Regions from separate parts of the Pseudomonas sp. LBUM1660 genome, predicted to be linked through region 2. Evidence: predicted binding sites of a transcription regulator. Region 2 holds the regulator's gene; each other region holds the start of a gene.

What was found. Region 2 encodes sigma-54, which starts transcription at its own class of promoters, with help from an activator protein. Its sites were predicted from a motif close to ANTGGCATNNANNTTGCTNT; they were not measured.
Region 1: the regulator sigma-54 is predicted to act here: its motif matches at 2,001-2,020, upstream of glnK (P-II family nitrogen regulator).
Region 3: the regulator sigma-54 is predicted to act here: its motif matches at 2,663-2,682, upstream of ACA068_RS09875 (circularly permuted type 2 ATP-grasp protein).

What each region holds. Positions count from the first base shown of each region.
Region 1 is NZ_CP166795.1:6,121,974-6,126,525, reverse strand. It holds gene ACA068_RS28530 (N-acetyltransferase) at 1-105, opposite strand, end outside; gene ACA068_RS28525 (HigA family addiction module antitoxin) at 298-561, shown strand; gene ACA068_RS28520 (BRO-N domain-containing protein) at 566-1,087, opposite strand; gene ACA068_RS28515 (accessory factor UbiK family protein) at 1,548-1,808, opposite strand; gene glnK (P-II family nitrogen regulator) at 2,226-2,564, shown strand; gene ACA068_RS28505 (ammonium transporter) at 2,602-3,939, shown strand; gene ACA068_RS28500 (secondary thiamine-phosphate synthase enzyme YjbQ) at 4,153-4,552, shown strand, end outside.
Region 2 is NZ_CP166795.1:1,075,812-1,080,363, reverse strand. It holds gene lptC (LPS export ABC transporter periplasmic protein LptC) at 1-175, shown strand, start outside; gene lptA (lipopolysaccharide transport periplasmic protein LptA) at 162-710, shown strand; gene lptB (LPS export ABC transporter ATP-binding protein) at 710-1,435, shown strand; gene ACA068_RS04925 (RNA polymerase factor sigma-54) at 1,620-3,113, shown strand; gene hpf (ribosome hibernation-promoting factor, HPF/YfiA family) at 3,188-3,496, shown strand; gene ptsN (PTS IIA-like nitrogen regulatory protein PtsN) at 3,509-3,973, shown strand; gene rapZ (RNase adapter RapZ) at 3,976-4,552, shown strand, end outside.
Region 3 is NZ_CP166795.1:2,091,985-2,096,536, reverse strand. It holds gene ACA068_RS09885 (transglutaminase family protein) at 1-262, opposite strand, end outside; gene ACA068_RS09880 (alpha-E domain-containing protein) at 259-1,209, opposite strand; gene ACA068_RS09875 (circularly permuted type 2 ATP-grasp protein) at 1,222-2,631, opposite strand; gene ACA068_RS09870 (ribonuclease E inhibitor RraB) at 3,031-3,372, opposite strand; gene ACA068_RS09865 (hypothetical protein) at 3,586-3,819, opposite strand; gene speE (polyamine aminopropyltransferase) at 4,047-4,552, opposite strand, start outside.

The DNA.
Region 1 (4,552 bases), 1.4 Mb from region 2:
AGCACGAGGCGCGATTTTTTTAATAAACGCTTTGTAGGTGAGCTTCCTTACATCCGATTTAATGGTTTGGTTACGGAGGTCCGTGCCTTTTCCTTTTCTTCTCATTGTTGGTGTCTTTCGAAAATCAGAAAGAAAAGGTTAAAGGAGCGGTGTGCACCGATAAATCAGGCCATGGAGCTGCTTTTTGTAGGACCGTGCCTAGATAGGTGAAGGACGCCAGTGAAAGCGCTCGGAGGGTCTTGCCAGATGAAGGTTGCTGCTTATGATCACGGCTAAACGCAACCATAGGAGACGTAAATGCACCGGATTGGAATGCGGCCGATTCATCCTGGTGAAATTCTCAGCGAGGAGTTTTTGACACCACTTGGCATTACAACAGCGGCTTTGGCTCGTTCGCTGAGCGAGCCTGAGGCCGAAGTGAGCGACGTTCTGAGACGGCAGAGGGATGTCAGTGTTGGTCTGGCGAAGAAGCTATCCATGCTTTTGAATACCACGCTCGAATTCTGGTTGAATCTGCAATCGAGCTACGATCATCGCAGCGCCGAAATCGAGCGTGGATGAGCGCTTAAAGCGAATGCAGCGCTCGCGAAGCTTTTTTCCACCATGGCACGTTGACCGGGCGCTGCGTCTGCTCTCCGCTCGGCAACAGTTGCGGAACATCCTGCAACCGAATCCATGGCTGATTATTCCAGTGCAGCAAACTCAATGACATCTCCGGCCAGTTCAACAGACTCAGGACCGGGCGTTCGCTTGACGTCGGTTGTTGGGCATCTCTGAGCGCTGGCACTACGTCGTGGGTCAGCCACTCACGCAGGCCTCGGTATTCGGGGCAGTAGTGGTAGACGAGCAGGGCGTAGACGCCGGATTCGCTGATTAGCAGGGTGTTATCGAGGGTGCCGTGGATAACGACTCGCGCGGATTGATGTTGATCGGGATCGAGTTTTCGGACGGCGCGTTCGTCGAGGAATAGGCGAAGCAGACGGCCGAGGTCTCGGGCGCTGAACCAAGGCTGGTTTTCGATCAAAAGCGCGTGAAGGTGGAGTTTGTGGCGGGTGAAGACGTGGGGGATTAGATAGTTTTCATTCATGGTGCAGCTCCCGGATGCGAATTAAGGAAACTGCCTCTGATCGTCGCCAAACGAAAAGGGTGGCAGCTATGCGCGGGTTGGCGAACCGGTGCATCCGGAAACCGGCAGACCCGAAGGTCTCCCACGCACAGCCGCCATAATTCGAGATGGGAATAATTCCCTGATTCGAACGTGGTCGCGATGCGTTTAGATGCTATCCAGGTCGCCAAACCCAGTGCTGAAATATTCAGCTGGGGATGAGCTTAGGAACCTGGGCTTCGCGGCGCTATCGGACGGCGGTGGTGATCTTTGTAGGACGTTGCCGAGATGGTGGCGGGGCGACAGATCAGGAGATTGCGGCCTTCGGCAGGTCCTACAAGGGTGGTCTATCCAGTGTGGGATGGCTGGAGGACCGAGGTGACCTTATTCGCGAGCAAGCCCGCTCCCACAGGGGATCGCATTTCATCGGGGATGTGCGGTGTTACTCGGCAGGCGGATTGAGCTTCGCTTCCAGCTCCGCAACTTTCGCCTCAAGACTCTCCAGCCGTACCCGAGTCCGTGCGAGCACAACCATCTGACTATCAAACTCTTCACGGCTCACCAGATCCAGCTTGCTGAAGCCGCTCTGCAACAAAGACTTGAACTGGCTTTCAATTTCGCTTTTCGGCAACGGGGTGTCGCCGCTGAAGAGGCGGGAGGCGGTGCCGGTCAGGGCGTCGAGGAAGTCTTTGGGTGCGAGCATGGGAAATGTCCTGTCAACAATGGCGGGCAGTGTATCACGCAGTGTCTATAGTCAATTCCGACAGCAGGGATGCACGCTTTTCGCGCATGGGGACGGACGGCCGCGCACTGTTGTTGTGCGTATCCGTCGGGCCGATTGAGGGAAGCGGCTGTCGGCAGCGGTCAAGGGGTTGAATTCAGTGGGTTTTGGCGAGATGGCAAGCTTTCTGCTTAGTCAGTAGTAACCCATGCACTGATGCAGTCGCTGTGACGAATGCAGTGCGCCAAGCGGAACGGGGAGTTGTTTCGTGAGGAGCGGTTAGCTGGCGTCGGACGGGCAGGTAAGGCCGACGATGCGTTACAAAGCCAGGCACTGCGCTTAGACTTGAGCCGGGTTTGTTTTCCTGGGGCAAGTCCACCAATTCGGGAGAGAGTTTTCATGAAGCTAGTCACTGCCATCATCAAGCCGTTCAAACTGGACGACGTGCGCGAATCGCTGTCCGAGATCGGCGTGCAGGGCATTACCGTTACTGAAGTCAAAGGCTTCGGTCGGCAGAAGGGTCACACCGAGCTGTATCGCGGCGCGGAATACGTGGTCGATTTCCTGCCCAAGGTGAAGATCGATGTCGCCATTGACGACAAGGATCTGGACCGGGTTATCGAGGCGATAACCAAGGCCGCCAACACCGGCAAGATCGGTGACGGCAAGATCTTCGTGGTCAATCTGGAACAGGCGATTCGCATCCGTACCGGCGAAACCGATACCGACGCGATTTAAACGCCGCCACAAACCCAACGCCCCAGGAGAAAACAATATGACTCTGCGTAAATTCGCAGGGCTAGGAGCCCTGTTGTCCCTCGTAATGCCCAGCCTGGCTATGGCGGCAGACGAAGTGGCGGCCCCAGTCCTCAACTCCGGCGATACCGCCTGGATGATGACCTCGACAGCCCTCGTGCTGTTCATGACCATTCCCGGCCTCGCGCTGTTCTACGGCGGCATGGTTCGCTCCAAAAACATTCTTTCCGTGATGATGCAGTGCTTCGCCATTACCGGTCTGATCAGCATTCTGTGGGTCATTTATGGCTACAGCATCGCGTTCGACACCACCGGCATGGAGCAGGGCGTCGTCAACTTCAACTCGTTCTTCGGTGGCATGGGCAAGGCATTCCTCGCCGGTGTCACGCCGTCGAGCCTGACCGGTCCTGCGGCGCTGTTCCCTGAGGCGGTGTTCATCACCTTCCAGATGACCTTCGCCATCATCACCCCTGCGCTGATCGTCGGTGCCTTCGCCGAGCGGATGAAGTTCTCCGCCATGCTGATCTTTATGGGCGTGTGGTTCACCCTGGTTTATGCACCGATTGCGCACATGGTCTGGTCCGGCAACGGCGGCCTGATGTGGGATTGGGGTGTGCTCGACTTCGCGGGCGGCACCGTGGTGCACATCAACGCCGGTGTGGCCGGTCTGGTTGCGTGCATCGTGCTCGGCAAGCGTAAAGGCTTCCCGACCACTCCGATGGCCCCGCACAATCTCGGTTACACCTTGATGGGCGCCGCCATGCTGTGGGTAGGCTGGTTCGGTTTCAACGCCGGTTCCGCTGCTGCGGCCAACGGCACCGCCGGTATGGCGATGCTGGTGACCCAGATCGCAACCGCCGCCGCGGCACTGGGCTGGATGTTCGCCGAGTGGATCACTCACGGCAAACCAAGTGCACTGGGTATCGCTTCGGGTGTTGTGGCCGGTCTGGTCGCCATCACCCCGGCCGCTGGCACCGTGGGCCCGATGGGCGCTCTGGTCATCGGCCTGGCTGCGGGCGTGGTGTGCTTCTTCTGCGCCACCACCCTGAAACGCAAACTCGGTTATGACGATTCCCTGGACGCCTTCGGTGTACACGGCATCGGCGGTATCCTCGGTGCGATCCTGACCGGTGTGTTCGCCGCACCGTCCCTGGGTGGTTTCGGCACCGTCACCGACATCGCCGCTCAAGTCTGGATTCAGTGCAAAGGCGTGGGCTTCACGGTGATCTACACCGCGATCGTCACCTACATCATTCTCAAGGTTCTGGACGCTGTCATGGGGCTGCGTATCACCGAAGAAGAAGAAGCTGTCGGCATCGACCTGGCACTCCACAACGAACGCGGCTACAACTTGTAATACGCGCATAAAAAACTTGCCCGGCTTGCCGGGCATTTTTTTGTCTGGCGTTTGTCAGTGAAGGGACTGCTGAAAGGTTTTTTCGTACACGTTTAGTGGCGTTTACGACGGGCGTTTTTCTGCGGCCAATGGCTTACATGATTGAAGGAATATTAGGGCCTTTGTTTTTTCCCTGAGCGCGCTAGAATGCGCCCCGAACGTGCGGAGAACTGTATGTGGCAACAAACTCTGATTACCCTGCGGGCACGGCCCCGGGGCTTTCATCTGGTAACGGACGAGTTACTCGCCGGCCTGCCTGAACTCAGGGCGTGTCGGGTCGGTCTGTTGCATTTGTGGCTGCAGCATACCTCGGCGTCGTTGACCATCAACGAGAACGCCGATCCGGCGGTACGTCGCGACTTCGAACGATTTTTCAATCGTCTGATCCCACAAGGAACAGACGGCTATGAGCATAACGACGAAGGCCTGGACGACCTCCCGGCGCACTTCAAGGCCAGCGTGCTTGGCTGTCAGCTCAGTTTGCCGATTTCGGCAGGCCGACTGGCGCTAGGGACCTGGCAAGGTGTTTATCTGGGCGAGCACCGTGATTTTGGCGGTGCCCGTAAAGTCCTTG
Region 2 (4,552 bases):
GATTACCACCACCCGAATGACAGTGTTCCCGCAGCAGCAATATGCGCAGACCGATCAACCCGTTAGAATCGACGGCGCTGGCGGTGTATCGACAGGCAACGGAATGAAAGCGTATTTGAAAGAAAGCAGGATACACCTGCTATCGAACGTAAGAGGACAGTATGAGGCTCGTTAAAACTCTCCCTATTTTGCTCAGTCTGGGCGCAGCACTGGGAAGCGTGAGCGCCTGGGCTCTGCCGAACGATCAAGAGCAGCCTATCCGCATTCAGGCCGACGACGCCCAACTGGACGACAAGAATGGCATTGCCACCTATAAAGGTGACGTGATCATCACTCAGGGCTCGATGAAGGTCACCGGCAATACCGTGACCATCACCCGTACCCCGGCTGGCGACATCGATGTGGTGACCTCGGTGGGCAACCTTGCCTACTTTGAGCAGATGCAGACGGCTGGCGACACCAAGCCGGTTCAGGGCTACGGAGTGACCATCCAGTACCACGCCTCGCAAAACCGCGTCGTATTGATCGATCGTGCAAAAGTCATCGACAAGGACAACAACGTCACCCAAGGCGAGAAAATCGTCTATGACACGGTGAAAAAGCTGGCGAGCGCCGGTCGCGCCACGGGCAACAAGGTCACCGAGTCGCGTCCGCGCATCGACATGGTGATCCAGCCCAAGCCAAAAACCGACGAGAAAAAGGCCCCGTAATGGCAACTCTGAAAGCTCAGCATCTGGCCAAGAGCTACAAGAGCCGCCAAGTCGTGCGTGACGTCAGCCTGTCCATTGACAGCGGTCAGATCGTCGGCCTGCTGGGTCCTAACGGCGCCGGCAAGACCACCTGTTTCTACATGATCGTTGGCCTGGTACAGGCCGATCAGGGTCGCGTACTGATCGACGATCTAGACGTCAGCCACCAGCCGATGCACGGTCGTGCAAAGGCCGGTATCGGCTATCTTCCGCAAGAAGCGTCGATCTTCCGCAAACTGTCGGTGGCCGATAACATCATGGCCATCCTCGAGACCCGCAAGGAACTCGACAAGGCAGAGCGTCGCAAGGAGCTGGAAAGCCTGCTGCAGGAATTCCACATCAGCCACATCCGCGACAACCTCGGCATGAGCCTGTCCGGCGGTGAGCGTCGTCGGGTGGAAATCGCCCGGGCACTGGCCACCAACCCGAAATTCATCCTCCTCGACGAACCATTCGCCGGTGTGGACCCGATTTCGGTGGGCGACATCAAACAGATCATCTACCACCTCAAGGCCAAAGGCATTGGCGTGCTGATCACTGACCACAACGTCCGTGAAACCCTGGATATCTGCGAAACCGCCTACATCGTCAACGATGGCCAGTTGATCGCCGAGGGTGACTCCGCCACCATCCTGGCCAACGAACTGGTCAAGGAAGTGTATCTGGGCCATGAATTCCGCCTTTAAGCGCTAAGGTGTCTGGCTGATTGTCCGAGCGCTTGTCTCGATAAAAAATCAATACTTTTTTATTGTTACAGCGCTCTAGGCAAACGCTGCAGTTTCGGGCATATAATTTGCTTATGTTTGGCGCTCCGGCGCCCTGTAGTGGATGGCGCATGTGCGCCGGCGAATAAGGTGTTAAGCCCCTGCCATGAAACCATCGCTAGTCTTGAGAATGGGCCAGCAGCTGACGATGACACCGCAGCTGCAACAGGCTATCCGCCTGCTCCAATTGTCGACCCTGGACCTGCAACAGGAAATCCAGGAGGCCCTGGAGTCCAATCCGATGCTCGAACGCCAGGAAGAAGGCGACGACTTCGATAACGCCGACCCTTTGGCCGACAAAGCCGAACAGCTCCCCAACGCCGACATTTCGGAACCCTCCTACCAGGAAACCGCCCCGACGGTGGATAACCTCGAGGAAGGCGACTGGAACGAGCGCATTCCCAACGAGCTGCCCGTCGATACCGCGTGGGAAGACGTCTACCAGACCAGCGCCAGCAGCCTGCCGAGCAACGATGACGACGAGTGGGATTTCACCACCCGCACATCGGCCGGTGAAAGCCTGCAAAGCCATTTGTTGTGGCAACTGAACCTTGCACCGATGTCCGACACCGATCGCCTGATCGCCGTGACCCTGATCGACTGCATCAACAATCAGGGCTACCTGGACGAAACCCTTGAGGAAATTCTCGAGGCCTTCGATCCGGAACTGGACATCGAACTGGACGAAATCGAAGCCGTCCTGCACCGCATCCAGCAATTCGAACCGGCCGGCATTGGCGCCCGCAACCTGAGTGAATGCCTGCTGCTGCAACTGCGCCAACTGCCAGCCAAGACCCCCTGGCTGGCCGAAGCGAAACGCCTGGTCACCGACTACATCGACCTGCTCGGCAGTCGCGACTACAGCCAGCTGATGCGCCGCATGAAGCTCAAGGAAGATGAACTGCGCCAGGTCATCGAGCTGGTGCAGAGCCTCAACCCGCGTCCGGGCTCGCAGATCGAGTCCAGTGAAGCCGAATACGTTGTCCCTGACGTCATCGTGCGCAAGGACAACGAGCGCTGGCTGGTCGAGCTGAACCAGGAATCGGTGCCACGGCTGCGGGTCAACGCCCAATACGCCGGGTTTGTGCGCCGCGCCGACACCAGCGCCGACAACACCTTCATGCGCAATCAGTTGCAAGAAGCTCGCTGGTTCATCAAAAGCCTGCAAAGCCGCAACGAAACCCTGATGAAAGTGGCCACCCAGATTGTCGAGCATCAGCGCGGCTTCCTGGAGTACGGCGACGAAGCGATGAAACCGCTGGTGCTGCATGATATTGCCGAGGCGGTGGGCATGCACGAGTCGACGATTTCACGGGTGACCACGCAGAAATTCATGCATACCCCACGGGGCATATATGAACTGAAATACTTTTTTTCCAGCCATGTCAGCACCTCCGAAGGCGGCGAATGCTCGTCCACAGCGATCCGCGCGATCATCAAAAAACTGGTTGCCGCGGAAAATCAGAAAAAGCCGTTGAGTGACAGCAAGATCGCTGGTTTACTGGAGGCACAAGGCATTCAGGTGGCTCGCCGCACCGTCGCCAAGTACCGCGAATCCCTCGGGATCGCGCCTTCGAGCGAACGCAAGCGGTTGATGTAGAGCCACGCCACAGCGTTCCAGTGGTAGATCATCTGATCTACCGCTTTATGCACTGGCAACGAAGGAGAAGCTGTATGCAAGTCAACATCAGTGGACACCAACTGGAAGTGACCGAACCTCTTCGCACCTACATCGGCGAAAAACTCGAACGATTAGAGAGGCATTTCGACAAGATCACCAACGTGCAGGTCACGATGACGGTCGAAAAGCTCAAGCAGAAAATCGAAGCCACGCTGCATATTCCCGGCAATGAAGTGGTCGCCAACGCGGAGCATACCGATATGTATGCGGCGATCGACGCACTGACCGACAAGCTGGATAAACAACTCAAAAAGCATAAGGAAAAGACCCAAAGCCTCCTTCAGGGCGCTACCGGTCGTTAACACTCCCAACCCATGATCCGACTTGAAAGCATCCTGACCCCCGGCCGTTCCCTCGTGAACGTGCCGGGCGGCAGCAAAAAGAAAGCCCTCGAGCAAATTGCCAACCTGATCGCCCGGGAAGTGCCGGATCTGGAAATGCAAGATGTCTTTGAGGCTCTGATTGCGCGTGAAAAACTCGGTTCGACCGGTTTTGGCAACGGCATCGCCATTCCCCACTGCCGCCTGAAGGGCTGCACCTCGCCCATCAGTGCCCTGATGCACCTCGACGCACCCATTGATTTCGACGCCATCGACGGCGCCCCGGTTGACCTGCTGTTTGTTCTGCTGGTCCCGGAAGCAGCTACCGATGCGCACCTGGAACTGCTCCGCCAGATCGCCAGCATGCTTGATCGCAAGGAAGTACGCGAAAAACTGCGTAGCGCCCCGAGCAACGAAGCCTTGTATCAGGTTGTCCTGGACGAGCAAAACGGTCACTAATCATGCGTTTGATCATTGTCAGTGGCCGTTCCGGCTCAGGTAAAAGTACCGCACTCGATGTTCTCGAGGACAACGGCTACTACTGCATCGACAACCTGCCCGCCGGATTGCTGCCGGAACTGGCCGAGCGCGCACTTATTCATACCGAGCTGGCACAACCCCTGGTCGCGGTATCCATCGATGCACGCAACCTGCCGAGCCACCTTTCGCGGTTTCCGGAATTGCTCGAAGAAGTCCGCAGCCGGCATATCAAGTGTGATGTGTTGTACCTGGACGCCGACGAAGAAACCCTGCTCAAACGCTTCTCGGAAACCCGCCGCCGCCACCCACTGAGTACTGCCCACCGTTCGTTGGCGGAGGCAATTCAGGACGAAACCAGTTTGCTGGGGCCGATCGCCGATCTGGCGGACCTCAAAGTCAACACCACCAACCTGAACCTGTATCAACTACGCGATACCATCAAGTTGCGCCTGTTGAACCAGCCAGATAGCGGCACTGCGTTCCTGGTGGAATCTTTCGGATTCAAGCGTGGCATGCCGGTGGATGCGGATCTGGTGTTCGACGTGCGCTGCCTGCCCA
Region 3 (4,552 bases), 1.0 Mb from region 2:
GTTCGGCTTCGCGCAATTCGTCGATGTCGACCTGGCCACGGGCGCCAATGATGATCGCCTCGTGGGGCTCGTCCATGGTCAGCACATGCAGGATGTTGCCGAACGGATCGAGTTGCGCTCGCACCGGGCGCGGCAGGTCAAGTTGCCAACTGAGCACGTGCTGACGCTCGCTGTCGTGGGGTGTCAGTCGCAGGTACTGGATGCTCGCCCGCACCTGATCTTCGTAGTGATAGGTGGTTTCGTGGCTAATGGAAAGTCTCATGCAGCCTCCAGGTAGGAACTGTGAATGGCGTTACCCAACTGGCGCACCAGCGGGATGAATTCGGTCAGCCAGGCGTGCAGGCCTTCGTCGAGAATTTCGTTGATGCCGGTGTAGCGCAGGCGCGCGTCCATCTCCGCTGCCAGGCGTTGCGCGGGACGGCCATTGGCCCCCGGCAGTTGGGCAAGGATCTGGTCGATTTCCTCGGTGCAGGCGCGCAGGGAACGCGGTACATCGGCGCGCAGCAACAGCAACTCGGCCACATGCCGGGCGCCGGGGGCGTCGCGGTAAATTTCGGTGTAGGCCTCGAAAGAGGACAGCGCACGCAGCAACGCACTCCACTGGTAATACGCGTGAGCCGTGCCGTCGCTAACCGCTTCAGCTTGATCGCCGGCCATTTCGTAGCGGGCGTCCAGCAGGCGCAACGTGTTGTCGGCCCGTTCGATAAACGTTCCCAGGCGAATGAAGCGGAACGCATCGTTACGCATGATCGTGCCGTAGGACGCGCCACGGAACAGGTGGGAACGTTCCTTGATCCACTCGCAAAAACGGCTCATGCCGTAGCGACTCAGCCCCTGTTCGGCAATCCCGCGAATCTCCAGCCAGGTGGCGTTGATGTTTTCCCACATATCGGCGGTGATTCGGCCACGCACGGCATGGGCACTGGCCCGCGCCGAGCCCAGGCAGCTGTAGATGCTCGCCGGGTTGGCCGCGTCCAGCGCGAAGAAATGCAGCAGCCGCTCGGCGTGCAAATCACCGTGGCGTTCCAGGTAATCGTCCAGAGTGCCGGTGATCAGTAGCGGCATGGCCAGTTCGTGCAGACCGTCACCGCGACCATCCTGCGGCATCAGCGACAGCGAATAACTGATGTCGAGCATCCGTGCGAGGTTTTCCGCCCGCTCCAGGTAACGCGACATCCAATACAAATCCGAGGCAGTTCTACTTAACATGGCAGGCTTCCTTCAATCCTCGACCACCCAGGTGTCCTTGGTTCCGCCGCCCTGGGAGGAATTCACCACCAGAGAGCCTTCACGCAGGGCGACACGGGTCAAACCGCCGGGCACAACCCGGGTTTCGCGGCCAGACAATACAAACGGACGCAGGTCGATATGGCGTGGCGCGATGCCGTTTTCGACAAAGGTCGGACAGGTCGACAGGGACAACGTCGGTTGCGCGATATACGCGTGAGGCTTGGCTTTGATCCGCGCGCGGAACGACTCGATTTCCGCCGCGGTCGCCGCCGGCCCCACGAGCATTCCGTAACCGCCGGAGCCCTGGGTTTCCTTGACCACCAAGTCTGGAAGATTGGCCAGCACGTGGGAAAGTTCAGAAGGATTGCGACACTGGAACGTCGGCACGTTCTTCAGGATCGGCTCTTCGTCCAGGTAGAAACGGATCATGTCCGTGACAAACGGATACACCGACTTGTCGTCCGCGACCCCGGTGCCGATGGCATTCGCCAGCACCACGTTGCCCGAGCGGTAAGACGACAGCAGCCCTGGAACCCCGAGCATAGAATCCGGGTTGAACGCCAGCGGGTCGAGGAACGCATCGTCGAGACGACGGTAGATCACGTCGACGGCTTTCGGTCCGTCCGTGGTGCGCATGAACACCTTGTCGTCACGCACGAACAGGTCCGCGCCCTCGACCAACTCGACGCCCATCTCCCGCGCCAGGAAGGCATGCTCGAAAAACGCGCTGTTGAAGCGACCCGGCGTCAGCACCACCACGCTCGGGTTATCGATCGGGCTGGAGCTTTTCAGGGTGTCGAGCAGCAGGTTCGGATAATGGTCGATCGGCGCGATGCGCTGGGCCGAGAACAACTCGGGAAATAGCCGCATCATCATCTTGCGGTCTTCGAGCATATAGCTCACGCCGCTGGGTGTACGAAGGTTGTCTTCGAGCACGTAGTACGTGCCGTCGCCATCGCGCACCAGATCGACACCGGAGATGTGCGAGTAGATATCGCGGTGCAGATCCAGCCCTTGCATCGCCAACTGGTATTGCTCGTTGGCCAGCACTTGCTCGGCCGGGATGATGCCGGCCTTGATAATGCGCTGCTCGTGGTAGAGGTCGGCGAGGAACATGTTCAACGCCTTGACTCGCTGGATGCAGCCGCGCTCGACGATCCGCCATTCGCTGGCAGGGATGCTGCGCGGGATGGTGTCGAAGGGAATCAGGCGCTCTGTGCCCTGCTCGTCCCCGTAGAGCGTGAAGGTAATCCCGGCGCGATGAAATAACAGATCGGCCTCGCGTCGCCGTTGTGCCAAGAGCTCGTCAGGCGTCTCGGCCAGCCAACGGGCAAACTCCCGATAATGCGGGCGGACCTGGCCGCCGGCATCGTACATCTCATCAAAATAGGTGCGGATCATGCCGTACTCCTTGTCACCCGGACATCTAGGCTTCGCAAGGCCCGTGCCATCGGCAGAAACGCTTTGTTATCAACCAGTTGGATAATCACGCCGTTTGCACCGCACCAATCCTGTGCAGCAAACGCCCCAACCTGATCGCCCCCGCTTCATTGCAAGGCGACGTTGTCGCCTATCACCAGCATAGTCAGAGTTGATTTCACTGCCCGGCCGGCGGTGCGGATAATCCGCGCATTCGCTGTAAAACCTGAACGAACTTCCCTTTAGCCGCCTGCTCAGGCGGTTTTTTTTGCGTCGGGATTCTTGTTTCAGGGTTTTGCCGAGGGAATATTCCGGGCGCCATAAACGAAAACGGCCAACCCGAAGGTCAGCCGTTGCTGAGTGTTGTCACTGTTCATAACGTTATGCGAGTCGCCCTCGTACTTCCTGCTTGACCCCCCACCCTTCGAGGATGCCGCCCAGAGGCTCAACCACCGCCTCGAAACCCTGCTCGAAATCGCCGATGTCATCGTAGGTGGCGTACATGACTTTGCTCAGTTCGAGTGCCCATGCGCCGTCATCGCGCACACTGATCTGCGCGTTCAAGGATTCACCCTTGTATTGCCCTGCCGCCCTGCGTGCCCGCTCCTCGTCCGGGAAAATGGCGTAGAACTCGATGGGATGGAATCGTGAAAAATCGAAACCGCCTTCTTTCATGCGGCGCAACACGCTGCTGCTGATGTCTTCTTGATAGGCTGTGCTCATGAAACGTCCCCCTCAAATTGATGGATAGACTTTCCGTATTCCCGGCACGCGCAACCGATTGGTGCGAGCGATGCGGCAACCAGGTTGCCGGTGGGAAGCAAGCATGTAGCTGACAAGACCAGACCTTAGCGATCCGTTCGCTGATCTCGATTGCAGAGTAGCCCCAAGACAGAGGCGCTGCCAAGGCCTGGATAAGAATGAGACAGGTGTTGTTCAGATTGGCGTGATGCCGAGGATTTGAATGCTGTTCTGGGCTTTGAGACTTTTGACGCTGGCATCAGCGGTTCGCCCTTCCAGATCATTCAGATCCAGTTCGGCGGCGACAGGAAGGAGCCGGGCCTTGATGAGTTTCGCGGCTTGCTCGTTATCCGGGCACTCGTCGCACTCAAAGACTTCATCGACTGTTTCACCGTGATCATCTACGAAAGTGATTTTCCACTTTTGCATCAGTGCCTCCTCGATCAAACCCGCAAATGGGCTTACAACCATCTGGACTTTTGGTCTGAGTGATCGTTCAAACGGATTACCGCATGCAGGTATGAAAAAAATACAGGAACCTGTAGGAGCGAAGCTTGCTCGCGAAAGCGGTGTATCAGTCAACTTGTATATTGCCTGATGCACCGCTTTCGCGAGCAAGCTTCGCTCCTACAAGGGGTTATGCGCACATCTTCAGTTTAGTCGTTGCTTGGCTTGTTCACCGCTTGCAGCACGTATTGCGGCAAGGCGAAGGCGCCGATGTGGATTTCCGGGTTGTAGTAGCGGGTGATGATGCCGCTGCCGGCGAAACGCTGTTGCAGGGTTTCGCGGGACAACTTGCGATAAGCGGTGTTGGTCGCGCCCCAGGCAAAGGTCATCGAGCCGCCGATGTAGGTTGGCACCGCGGCCTGATAGAAGTGCCAGTCCGGGAAGAGGCTGCGCAGGCGACCCGCGGTGGTTTTGACTTCTTCGATCTGCATGAACGGCGTGCCGTTCTGGGTGACCAGGATGCCGCCTTCGTTCAGGCAGCGACGGCAGGCCTGGTAGAAGTTTTCGGAGAACAGCACTTCACCCGGACCGATCGGGTCGGTAGAGTCGGAAATGATCACGTCGAATTTTTCGGTGGTGGTGGCGACGAAACGCATGCCGTCGTCGATCACCAGGTTCAGGCGTGGATCATCGAACGCACCCTTGGAGTGGTTCG